DNA from 2 places in the Kitasatospora sp. NPDC041917 genome. Region 1 is predicted to be linked to the other one. Evidence: riboswitches for the same ligand, from Rfam matches in the RefSeq annotation. Region 1 holds a riboswitch; the other holds the start of a gene.
What was found. Region 1 has a riboswitch for S-adenosylmethionine ahead of thrC (threonine synthase). Riboswitches for the same ligand answer to the same signal wherever they lie in the genome.

Region 1 (4,752 bases):
GAGCTGCTGGGGGCTCTCGGGGAGGCGCTCACAGGGCGTTGAGCTGGTCCAGGAACCACTGCTGCGGGGGGAGTGCGGTGGCCGCCGCGGCCAGGCGCCCGGTGCGGTCGGCGCGCTCCTTCGGGTCCATGGTGAGAGCGGCGTGGAGGGCGTCGGCGGTGGCGATGACGTCGTAGGGGTTGACGGTGAGGGCGTCGTCCTTGAGTTCGGCGTGGGCGCCGGCCTCGCGGGAGAGGACGAGGGCGCAGCCGTTGTCGGAGACCACCGGGACTTCCTTGGCGACCAGGTTCATGCCGTCGCGGATGGGGTTGACCAGGGCGACGTCGGCCAGGCGGTAGGCGGCGAGCGAGCGCGGGAAGTCGTCGTCGACGTGGAGGAGCAGCGGCTGCCAGGCGGGGGTGGCGAATTCGGCGTTGATCTCGTCGGCGAGAAGCTGGACGGTGGCCGTGTAGTCGCGGTACTCGGCCAGGTCGGTGCGGGAGGGGTAGGCGAAGGCGATGTGCACCACCCGGTCGTGCCACTCGGGGCGGGTGCGGAGCAGGTGCCGGTAGGCCTGGAGGCCGCGGACGATGTTCTTGCTCAGCTCGGTGCGGTCGACCCGGACGATGGTGCGGCGGTCGCCGACGGTCCGGCGGAGGGCGGCGAGGCGTTCGTCGACGTCGGGGCGGTGGGCGCGTTCGCGCAGGAAGTCGGCGTCGGCGCCGAGGGCGTGGACGCCGAGGCCCGTGGTGCGGCCGTCGAGGGTGACGGTGAGCGCGTCGAGGTCGACGGTCGCGTCCAGGAGGTCCTCGCAGCAGGCGGCGAAGGCGCGGGCCCAGCGTTCGGTCAGGAAGCCGGCCCGGTCGGCGCCCAGGATGCCGGTGAGGACGGCCCGGGCGACGTCGTCGGGCAGCATCCGGTAGTACTCGGGCGGGGCCCAGGGGGTGTGCGAGAAGTGGCCGATCCGCAGGTCGGGGCGGGCCGCCCGGAGCAGGGCCGGGACCAGGGAGAGGTGGTAGTCCTGGACGAGGACCGCGGCGTTCGGGGCGGCCTCGGCGGCCAGGGCCTCGGCGAAGGCCTCGTTGTACGCCCGGTAGGCGGCCCACTCGGTGCGGAAGCCGGCGTCGAAGGCGGGTGCCGTGGGGGTCGCGTAGAGCAGGTGGTGGACGAACCACAGGGTGGAGTTGGCGACGCCGTTGTAGGCGCGGGCGAAGGTCTGCGGGTCGATGTCCAGCATCCGTACGGCCTGGCCGCCGACCTCGTGGCCGGCCAGGTCGAGGCGGCCGTGCGGCGCCTCGGCGGCGGCTCTGCGGTCGGCGTCGTTGAGGGCGGCGCAGACCCAGACGGCGTTCGGGTCCGCGATGGCGGAGAGGCCGGAGACCAGTCCGCCGCCGCCGCGGCGCAGGGTCAGCGTGCCGTCGTCGGCGGTGCTGAAGGACACCGGTCCCCGGTTGGAGGCAACCAGGACGGGGGCGGTGCCGGTCGCGCTCGAACGGTTGGTCGTGAGATCGCCCATGGTTGGGATGTTGCCGGGGGTTCGGGGCGGCAAACCCCTCAATGACGGGTCGCGTATTCGGGGACGGTGTGCATCGGGGGGCGTTCCAGGGCGGTCACCGGGTGGGTGTGGGCGGTGAAGGCGCGGGTTTCCGGGTCGCGGGTGAACTGGGTGAGTTGGGGGTGGACGAGGTCGGCGGAGGCCTTGAGGCGGTGGGTGCGGTCGAGGCGTTCCAGGGCGGTCCGGTAGATGGTGGCGGCCATCCGGCCGAGGGCCTGGCCGTCCTGGTGGCGGTGGTGCCGGACGCCGACGTCCACCTGGGCCAGGGCGTCCAGACCGGCCAGTTCCAGGGCGTCGACCAGCAGGCCGAGTTCGACGCCGTAGCCGGTGGGGAAGGGCAGCCGTTCGAGCAGTGAGCGGCGGGCCGCGTACTCGCCGCCGAGGGGCTGGACGAAACCGGCGAGTTCCGGCCAGTGGAGGTTGAGCAGGGGCCGGGCGACGAGTTCGGTGACCCGGCCGCCGCCGGCGGGCAGGACGGCGCCCTCGGATTCCAGCGGGCGGTCGTACATGGCCTTGACCAGTTGGATGGACTCGTCGGTCAGCAGCGGGCCGAGGATGCCGGAGACGAGGGCCGGGTCGAATTCGCGCAGGTCGGCGTCGACGAAGCAGACGATGTCGCCGCGGGTGACCAGCAGCGAGCGCCAGAGCACCTCGCCCTTGCCGGGGACGGCGGGCAGCCGGGGCAGGACGGCGTCGCGGTGCTCGACCCGGGCGCCGGCCTCGGCGGCGACGGCGGCCGTGGCGTCGGTGGAGCCCGAGTCGACGACGACGAGTTCGTCGACGAGCGGCAGGCGTTCCATCAGCTCGCGGCGGATGGTGCGGACGATGTCGCCGACGGTGGCCTCCTCGTCCAGGGCGGGGAGGACCACGCTGACGGTGCGGCCGGTGCGTTCCTTGGCGGCGAGGAGGGTGTGGACCGGCCGGTCGGCCGCGCTCCAGGAGCGGCGGCGCAGCCAGGACGCCGCCTGCGGGAGGAGCTCGGGAATCGGTTCGGCGGGCACGGAGGTCTCCTCGGCGGGGTCGGTGGGACGGGTCATCTCGCGTGGCGGACGGACCCGTTCAGGATTGACGCCTTCGGATACAGTCTTCGTACAGCGGTCGGACCTTTGCACGCCGGGGTCGCCGTTGAGCATCACCACAATTTCACAAGCTCATCCAGAGGGACTGAGGGAACGGCCCGTTGACGTCCCGGCAACCTTCCCGCGCGGCTGTCTGTCGACAGGCCCCGGCGGGACAGGTGCCAATTCCGGCCTGTGGCGCGACCGTGCCACGGGGAAGATGAGGAGAGAGGCCTCGCCATCATGGCTATCGACACCGCCGCACCTGTTTCCGTCGACCTCGGCCCCGCCGCCGCGCTGTCCTGTCGCGAGTGCGGCACCCGCTTCCCGCTCGGCCCCAGCTTCGCCTGCCTGGAGTGCTTCGGCCCGCTGGAGATCGCCTACGAGTTCGGCAGCGAGGGCGCCGAGGAGCTGCGCAAGCGGATCGAGGCCGGTCCGGCGTCCATCTGGCGGTACGCGCCGCTGCTGCCGGTTCCGGCCGACGTGGCGTCGAAGCCCAATCTGAACCCGGGGTGGACCCCGCTGGTGAAGGCGGACAACCTGGGCCGGGAGCTCGGTTTCACCGCCCAGCTGCACGTCAAGGACGACTCCGGGAACCCGACGCACTCGTTCAAGGACCGGGTGGTCGCCTGCGCGATCGAGGCGGCCCGGGCGTTCGGGTACACCACGCTGTCCTGCTCCTCCACCGGCAACCTGGCCGGCGCGGTGGGGGCGGCGGCGGCCCGGGCCGGGTTCCGGTCCTGCGTGTTCATCCCGCACGACCTGGAGCAGGGCAAGGTCGTCATGGCCGGGGTGTACGGCGGCGAGCTGGTCGGCATCGAGGGCAACTACGACGACGTGAACCGCTTCTGCTCGGAGCTGATCGGCGATTCGGCCGGCGAGGGCTGGGGCTTCGTCAACGTGAACCTGCGGCCGTACTACGGCGAGGGTTCCAAGACGCTGGCGTACGAGATCTGCGAGCAGCTCGGCTGGCGGCTGCCGGAGCAGATCGTGATCCCGATCGCCTCGGGCTCGCAGCTGACGAAGATCGACAAGGGCCTCCAGGAGCTGATCAGGCTCGGCCTGGTCGAGGACCGGCCGTACCGGATCTTCGGCGCCCAGGCCGAGGGCTGCTCGCCGGTGTCGGCCGCGTTCAAGGCCGGCCGGGACGTGATCAAGCCGGTCAAGCCGGACACCATCGCCAAGTCGCTGGCGATCGGCAACCCGGCCGACGGCCCGTACGTGCTGGACATCGCCCGCCGCACCGGTGGCGCGGTGGAGGACGTCACGGACGCCGAGGTCGTGGCGGCGATCCGGCTGCTGGCGCGGACCGAGGGCATCTTCGCCGAGACCGCCGGCGGGGTGACCGTCGGCGTGCTGAAGAAGCTGGTCGAGACCGGGCAGCTGGATCCGGCCAAGGAAACCGTCGCGATCAACACCGGCGACGGCCTGAAGACCCTGGACGCCGTCTCCGACGCCGGGATGACCGCCGTCATCCGCCCGACGCTGGACTCGTTCCGCGCCGCCGGCCTCGCGTCCGTCTGAACCACCCGATCGGCCCCGCCCCCGCAAGGAGAGTCATGAGCGCCAACGTCCGCATTCCCACCATCCTCCGCACCTACACCGACGGTGCCGCCGTGGTGACCGCCGAGGGTGCCACCCTGGCCGAGGTCGTCGCCGACCTGGAGAAGAACCACCCGGGCATCTCGGCCCGCATCCTGGACGACACCGGCAAGCTGCGCCGCTTCGTGAACGTCTACGTGAACGACGACGACGTGCGTTTCGCCGAGGGCCTGGCGACCGAGATCGAGGACGGCGCCGGCATCTCGATCATCCCGGCGGTGGCCGGCGGCTGCTGAGCCTTCGCGACCAACCAGCGGTCGCCCGCGCGTACGGAATTCCGTTTCCCGTATGCGCGGGCGACCGCTGGCATTCCGGCCGGAATATTTCCCGGTCGAGTCGGAGTAGAGTGTGGCTCGGTTGGGAACAGGGTTTCCCTTTCGGCCCCCGCAGTGCTCGGCCCGGGGGCGTCCGGCCGGCGGGACCGGCCCGTGAAACATGTCAGGCGGATGTCAGAATTCCCGCGGACATTTGAGTAATTCGTCCGCTATGTCCGGCGTGAAATGCCGAGATTATTCCGATTCGGCCCGTCCTGTCCCTTGACATCGAGGCGGAATTACC
Region 2 (4,752 bases), on a different contig from region 1:
CGGGCCGCAGCAGCAGCACCGCCAGCATCGCCTGCTGCTGGGGGCTGCCCACCTTCAGCGCGGTCGCACCGCGCTGCGCTCTCATCAGTCCCAGCACCGAGAACCGGAAATCATCCATCCCTGCACCTGCCCGCCTCATGTGCTCGCCCCCGTCCGCGCACGTGCCGCCCCCCGATTCGATGAGCCCCTATCAACCCACGGCACCCCGCGGGATGTCGAGGGATCATCGACCCGGTGGTGATCCGGCGTTGATCGGCCGTGACCACAATCGACGGTGTGGCGCCCGCAGTCGGCCCGGCCCCGACCGCCGGACCCGCCACGTCCCCGGTCGCCCGGCCGCCGTCCGGCCGACCACCACGGCTCTCGGAGGCGGACCCCCATGAACACCGACCTGCTCCACCGGCTGCTCGACGTCGACCCGGCCGCCGGACCGGTCGACCTGCTCCACCGCGCCCGGGGCGAGCGCCACCTCCCGTACCTGGTGCTCGCCGCGCTCGCCCGGGACGGCGTCCGGATGGGCCGGCACGCCCGCGCCGAGCTGCAGCGCGCCCGCGACCGGGCCGAGTGCTACGCGGGCGTCGCGCGCGACCTCGCCGACGCCACCGGGGTCCGCCCGATCCGCGACCTGCCACTGGCCGGCTACTACCCGCCCGACCTGCCCCGGCCGCTGGCCGAGCTCGGCCTCGTCAGCCCCACCGAGGCCACGCTCTGGCAGGCCGTCAACCGGCTGGTCACCGATCACCCGGTGGAGTCCGTGGAGGTCACCCTGTTCGGCGAGCGGCCCCGGCACACCGCCGTCACCCTGCGCTGGCCGGGCGAGGACCCGCTGCTGGACCCGTGGTACCAGGTACGGGTCGCCACCGCCGCGCTCACCGGCGACCTCGCCACCGTCCCGGTCCGCCCCTACCTGGCCGCCGACGACCACGTGGAATGCCTGATCGCCCTCGCCGAGGAGGGGCTCGGGCGCGCCTTCCTCGCGGGCGACGTGATCGACGTCGCCCAGCTCGCCGGGCAGCCCTTCGACGCCGTCGAGACCGCCGCGGTGGTCGCCGCCTACCGGCTCGCCCCGGAGGCCGCGGCCCTCCTCGACCTCGCCGCCGAACACGTGCCGCTCGGCTCCCTGCGGGACGTGCGCACCGTCCTGGAGACCGAGGTCGCCCCCGAACGGCGCCGCCGCCGCGGCCGCCACCGCCCGCTCCGGCCGCGCCACGGCACCCTGCTGCGCCGCACCGTCATCCGGCACCGGTGGGACGAGGCCCTGCTGCTCCCGGCCGGCGACGCGACCCTGCTGCTCACCCCGGTCGCCGACTACCTGCTCGGCCCCGAGGGCACCCGGCCGACGGCCTCCGAACGCTCCGCCGCCCTCGCCGCCCTGAGCGCCTGGGACGCCACCGCCCCCGGCGGCCCGGACCGGGCCCCGTGCACCGGCCTGTCGGAGCCGCGCCACCGCTGAGCGGGCCCGCGGGCGGCGGCCGGGGTGGGGGTCGGGGGTGGGGGGGCTTGCCGAGCGGCCCGGGAAGTCTTGTATCGTTCCTGGCGAATCATCCAGAGGGGTGGAGGGACCGGCCCTACGAAGCCCCGGCAACTCCCCGTTCGACCCGGCGTCCGAAGTACGCGCCGTGCCGTCCGGGGGCAGTGCCAACTCCGGCCTGTCGCCACTGTGGCGCGGGAAAGATGAGGAGACACGGTGCTCTCTGTGCTGTCCTTCGCCCGGGCGCTTCCCGCCCCGGCGCTTTCGCGTACCCGTCTCGTGCCCGGCGCAGGCAATCGGCCGTTTCCCCCGGCCCGTCCTCGCTGACCACACCCCCCGGCTCCCCGCCAGGAGCCGCCGTGAGCAGCGACCGTCCGCTGCTCCGGGCCCCGAGACTGGAGTACCCCCACATGGAGAACACGAGCGGCGTCGGCGTGCTCGACAAGGTCACCTCGATCCTCGGCACCCTGGAGGCCGGTCCCGCCACGCTGGGCGGCCTGGTCGCCGCCACCGGCATGGCGCGGCCCACCGCCCACCGGCTGGCCGTCGCACTCGAACACCACCGCCTGGTCAGCAGGGACACCCAGGGCCGGTTCATGCTCGGCCCGCGGGTCGGCGAGCTCGCGACGGCGGCCGGCGAGGACCGGCTGCTGGCCGCGGCCGGCTCGGTCCTCACCCAGCTGCGCGACATCACCGGCGAGAGCGCCCAGCTCTACCGCCGGCAGGGCGAGGTGCGGATCTGCGTGGCCGCCGCCGAGCGCCTCACCGGCCTGCGCGACACCGTTCCGGTGGGCGTCACCCTCCCCATGAAGGTCGGCGCCGCCGCCCAGATCCTGCTCGCCTGGGAGGAGCCCGAACGGCTCCACCGCGGACTGCAGGGCGCCCGTTTCACCGCCACCGCGCTGAGCGGCGTACGGCGCCGGGGCTGGGCCCAGTCGGTCGGCGAGCGCGAACTCGGGGTCGCCTCCGTCTCCGCGCCGGTCCGCGGCCAGTCCAACCGGGTGGTCGCCGCCGTCACGGTGTCCGGCCCGATCGAACGCCTCACCCGGCACCCCGGCGCCCAGCTCTCCCAGGCCGTCGTCGAGGCCGCCCACCGGCTCACCGAGGCCCTGCGCCACCCCTGAGCGGGGGCCCCGCCCGCGTCGGGGCCCCGCCTGCCCCGGGCTCAGGCCCGGGGCAGCAGCACGGCGCGGGAGGGACGCGGGATCCGGCTGATCACCGAGCCGATCAGGGTGCCGATCGACACCCCGAAGACCGCCGACACGGCCGTCAGCACCGACTGCGCGCCGTTCCCGACCTCGATCTGCGCGGTGTGCAGGAGGCCGAAGGAGCCCGGTACCACGATCCAGAACGCCGGGAGGTAGAGCACCTGCCAGAGCGGACCGCCCGGCAGCCAGTGCACCAGGGTGGCCGCGGCCGCGGCGGTGACCGCGCCGGCCAGGCCGCCGACCGCCGCGCCGTGCGCCGACCCCACCACCACCTGGACCGTGACGCTGACCGCGATCACCACGACGATCCACGGGACGGCCGAGGGCGGGGTGTTCACGCTGACCACCACGCCCGCCACCGCGAGCGCCAGCCCCAGCGCGATCACCCACCAGCTCGGCCTGGCGACCTGCACGTCGGCCAGCGCGGCGGCCGGCACGCCGGCCGCCGTCGCGGCCGCGGCCACCCCGGCGAGGAACAGCGCCAGCTGCACCGCACCGGACACCAGCCGGGCCGTACCCGCGCTGGCCGCACCCGCGGCGATCTCCGACAGCCCGGTGACGAGCAGTCCGCCCGGCAGCAGGATCGCCAGCGTGGCCACGATGGTCCGCAGCGGGCCCTCCAGCAGCCCGGCCCGGGCGAGCGAGAGGACCAGCAGCGCGACCAGGAAACCGGCGGTGACGGGCAGCAGTGGCCGCAGGTACGGCAGCCGCCGGGCGAGCACGGTCAGCCCCACGACGAGCAGCGAGCCGAGCCCGGCCGCCAGCACGTTCGCCGCCACCGGCTGGAGGAAGAGACAGACCCCCACCCCGACCGGCAGCGCCCCGAGGTCCGACACCCACGCGGGCCGGCGGGCCGGCGCCCGCCGGATCCCGTCCAGCTCGGCGAGCGCCCGGGGCCCGTCGAGCTCGCCCGCCCGCAGCCGGTGCACCAGGTGGAGGACGTCGGCCGTCTGCTCGAACCGCAGCGCGGTGCCGACCGGCTGGAACCGGGTGGCGTCGTCCGGCCCCAGCGCGACGAAGAGCCCGTTGGTCAGGGCGGCGACCCGTACGTCCGGCGCCCCCAACGCCCGCCCCAGCCAGTGGAGTTCCTCTTCGACGTCATGGACGGGCAGGCCGCCGCCCAGCAGGGCTTCGCCCAGTTCGAGCAGCAGACGGCGGAGCGGGTCGGGCGGGGCGTCGGTGCCCCGGACCGGGGGAGACTTGCTTGGCATGGCAGGTATCGTCCCATCCCGCCCGAATCGGTCCGACTGTGCCCCGGTCTGTTCGGTTTACCGCCGTTCCCGGCCGGGCCGGCGGCGGAGGCCGGCCCGGGACACGAGCGCGCGCCCCGCCCCGGTATCCGCCCCCGGGCAGTAGCATCGCTTTCAACCTCTTTGGGATGCTTTCCGGTGAATCGGCGACGGCCCGACCGTGCGCAGGAGGACCGCCCGCCGGCGTTGGGGGAGATGTGACCGTCGTCGCCGCCGTAGCCCGCTCCACCCGGGTCCGGCCGCTGACCGCCGCCGAGCTGCTGGCGGAGGCGGTCGCCCGGGCCGGGCTCTGGGAGCTCCTCGCCGAGCGGGCCCACGGCGATCCGGAGGCGGTCCCGGTGCTGTTGACCCCGGGCACCTCCGCGTACGGCGATCCGGCGACCGCGGTCAGCGCCGCCCTGGTCGAGCACCTGATCGACCTCCTGCACGACCGCGGCTACCGCGAGGTCACCGTCGGCGCCGCCCGCTGCGGCCCCGACACCTGGCTGGCCGGCCCCGGACTCCTCCAGGCCTGCCGCCGGCTCGGCTACGGCGGGCGCACCCCGCAGGGCAACGCCTACCGCGTCGTGGACCTGTCCGAGGAGGTCGGGCCGGCCGAATTCCCCGACTCCGCCGTCCTGCACGGCAGCGGCATGGCCCGCAGCTGGCTGGACGCGGGCTTCCGGATCAACATCGCCAAGAACAGCACCCACCCGGAGTTCGGCTACGCCCTGTGCCTGGCCAACCTGTTCGGCGTGCTCCCGCAGGACGACAAGCACCACCACTACCGCGCCCGCCGCGACGGCGCCGAGGTCATCCTGGACCTGCTGCGCTCCTACCCGCC

Region 2: another riboswitch for S-adenosylmethionine. It lies ahead of ACZ6EM_RS20875 (IclR family transcriptional regulator); the one in region 1 lies ahead of thrC (threonine synthase).

The regions. Positions count from the first base shown of each region.
Region 1 is NZ_JBVJBI010000020.1:142,806-147,557, reverse strand. Features, by position in the region: gene otsB (trehalose-phosphatase) at 1-42, shown strand, start outside; gene ACZ6EM_RS24290 (alpha,alpha-trehalose-phosphate synthase (UDP-forming)) at 29-1,495, opposite strand; gene ACZ6EM_RS24285 (glucosyl-3-phosphoglycerate synthase) at 1,534-2,571, opposite strand; SAM riboswitch class I at 2,683-2,819, shown strand; gene thrC (threonine synthase) at 2,836-4,116, shown strand; gene ACZ6EM_RS24275 (ubiquitin-like small modifier protein 1) at 4,152-4,430, shown strand.
Region 2 is NZ_JBVJBI010000016.1:57,533-62,284, reverse strand. Features, by position in the region: gene ACZ6EM_RS20885 (AfsR/SARP family transcriptional regulator) at 1-118, opposite strand, end outside; gene ACZ6EM_RS20880 (hypothetical protein) at 380-1,453, shown strand; SAM riboswitch class I at 1,539-1,681, shown strand; gene ACZ6EM_RS20875 (IclR family transcriptional regulator) at 1,882-2,595, shown strand; gene ACZ6EM_RS20870 (threonine/serine exporter family protein) at 2,637-3,890, opposite strand; gene ACZ6EM_RS20865 (DUF362 domain-containing protein) at 4,127-4,752, shown strand, end outside.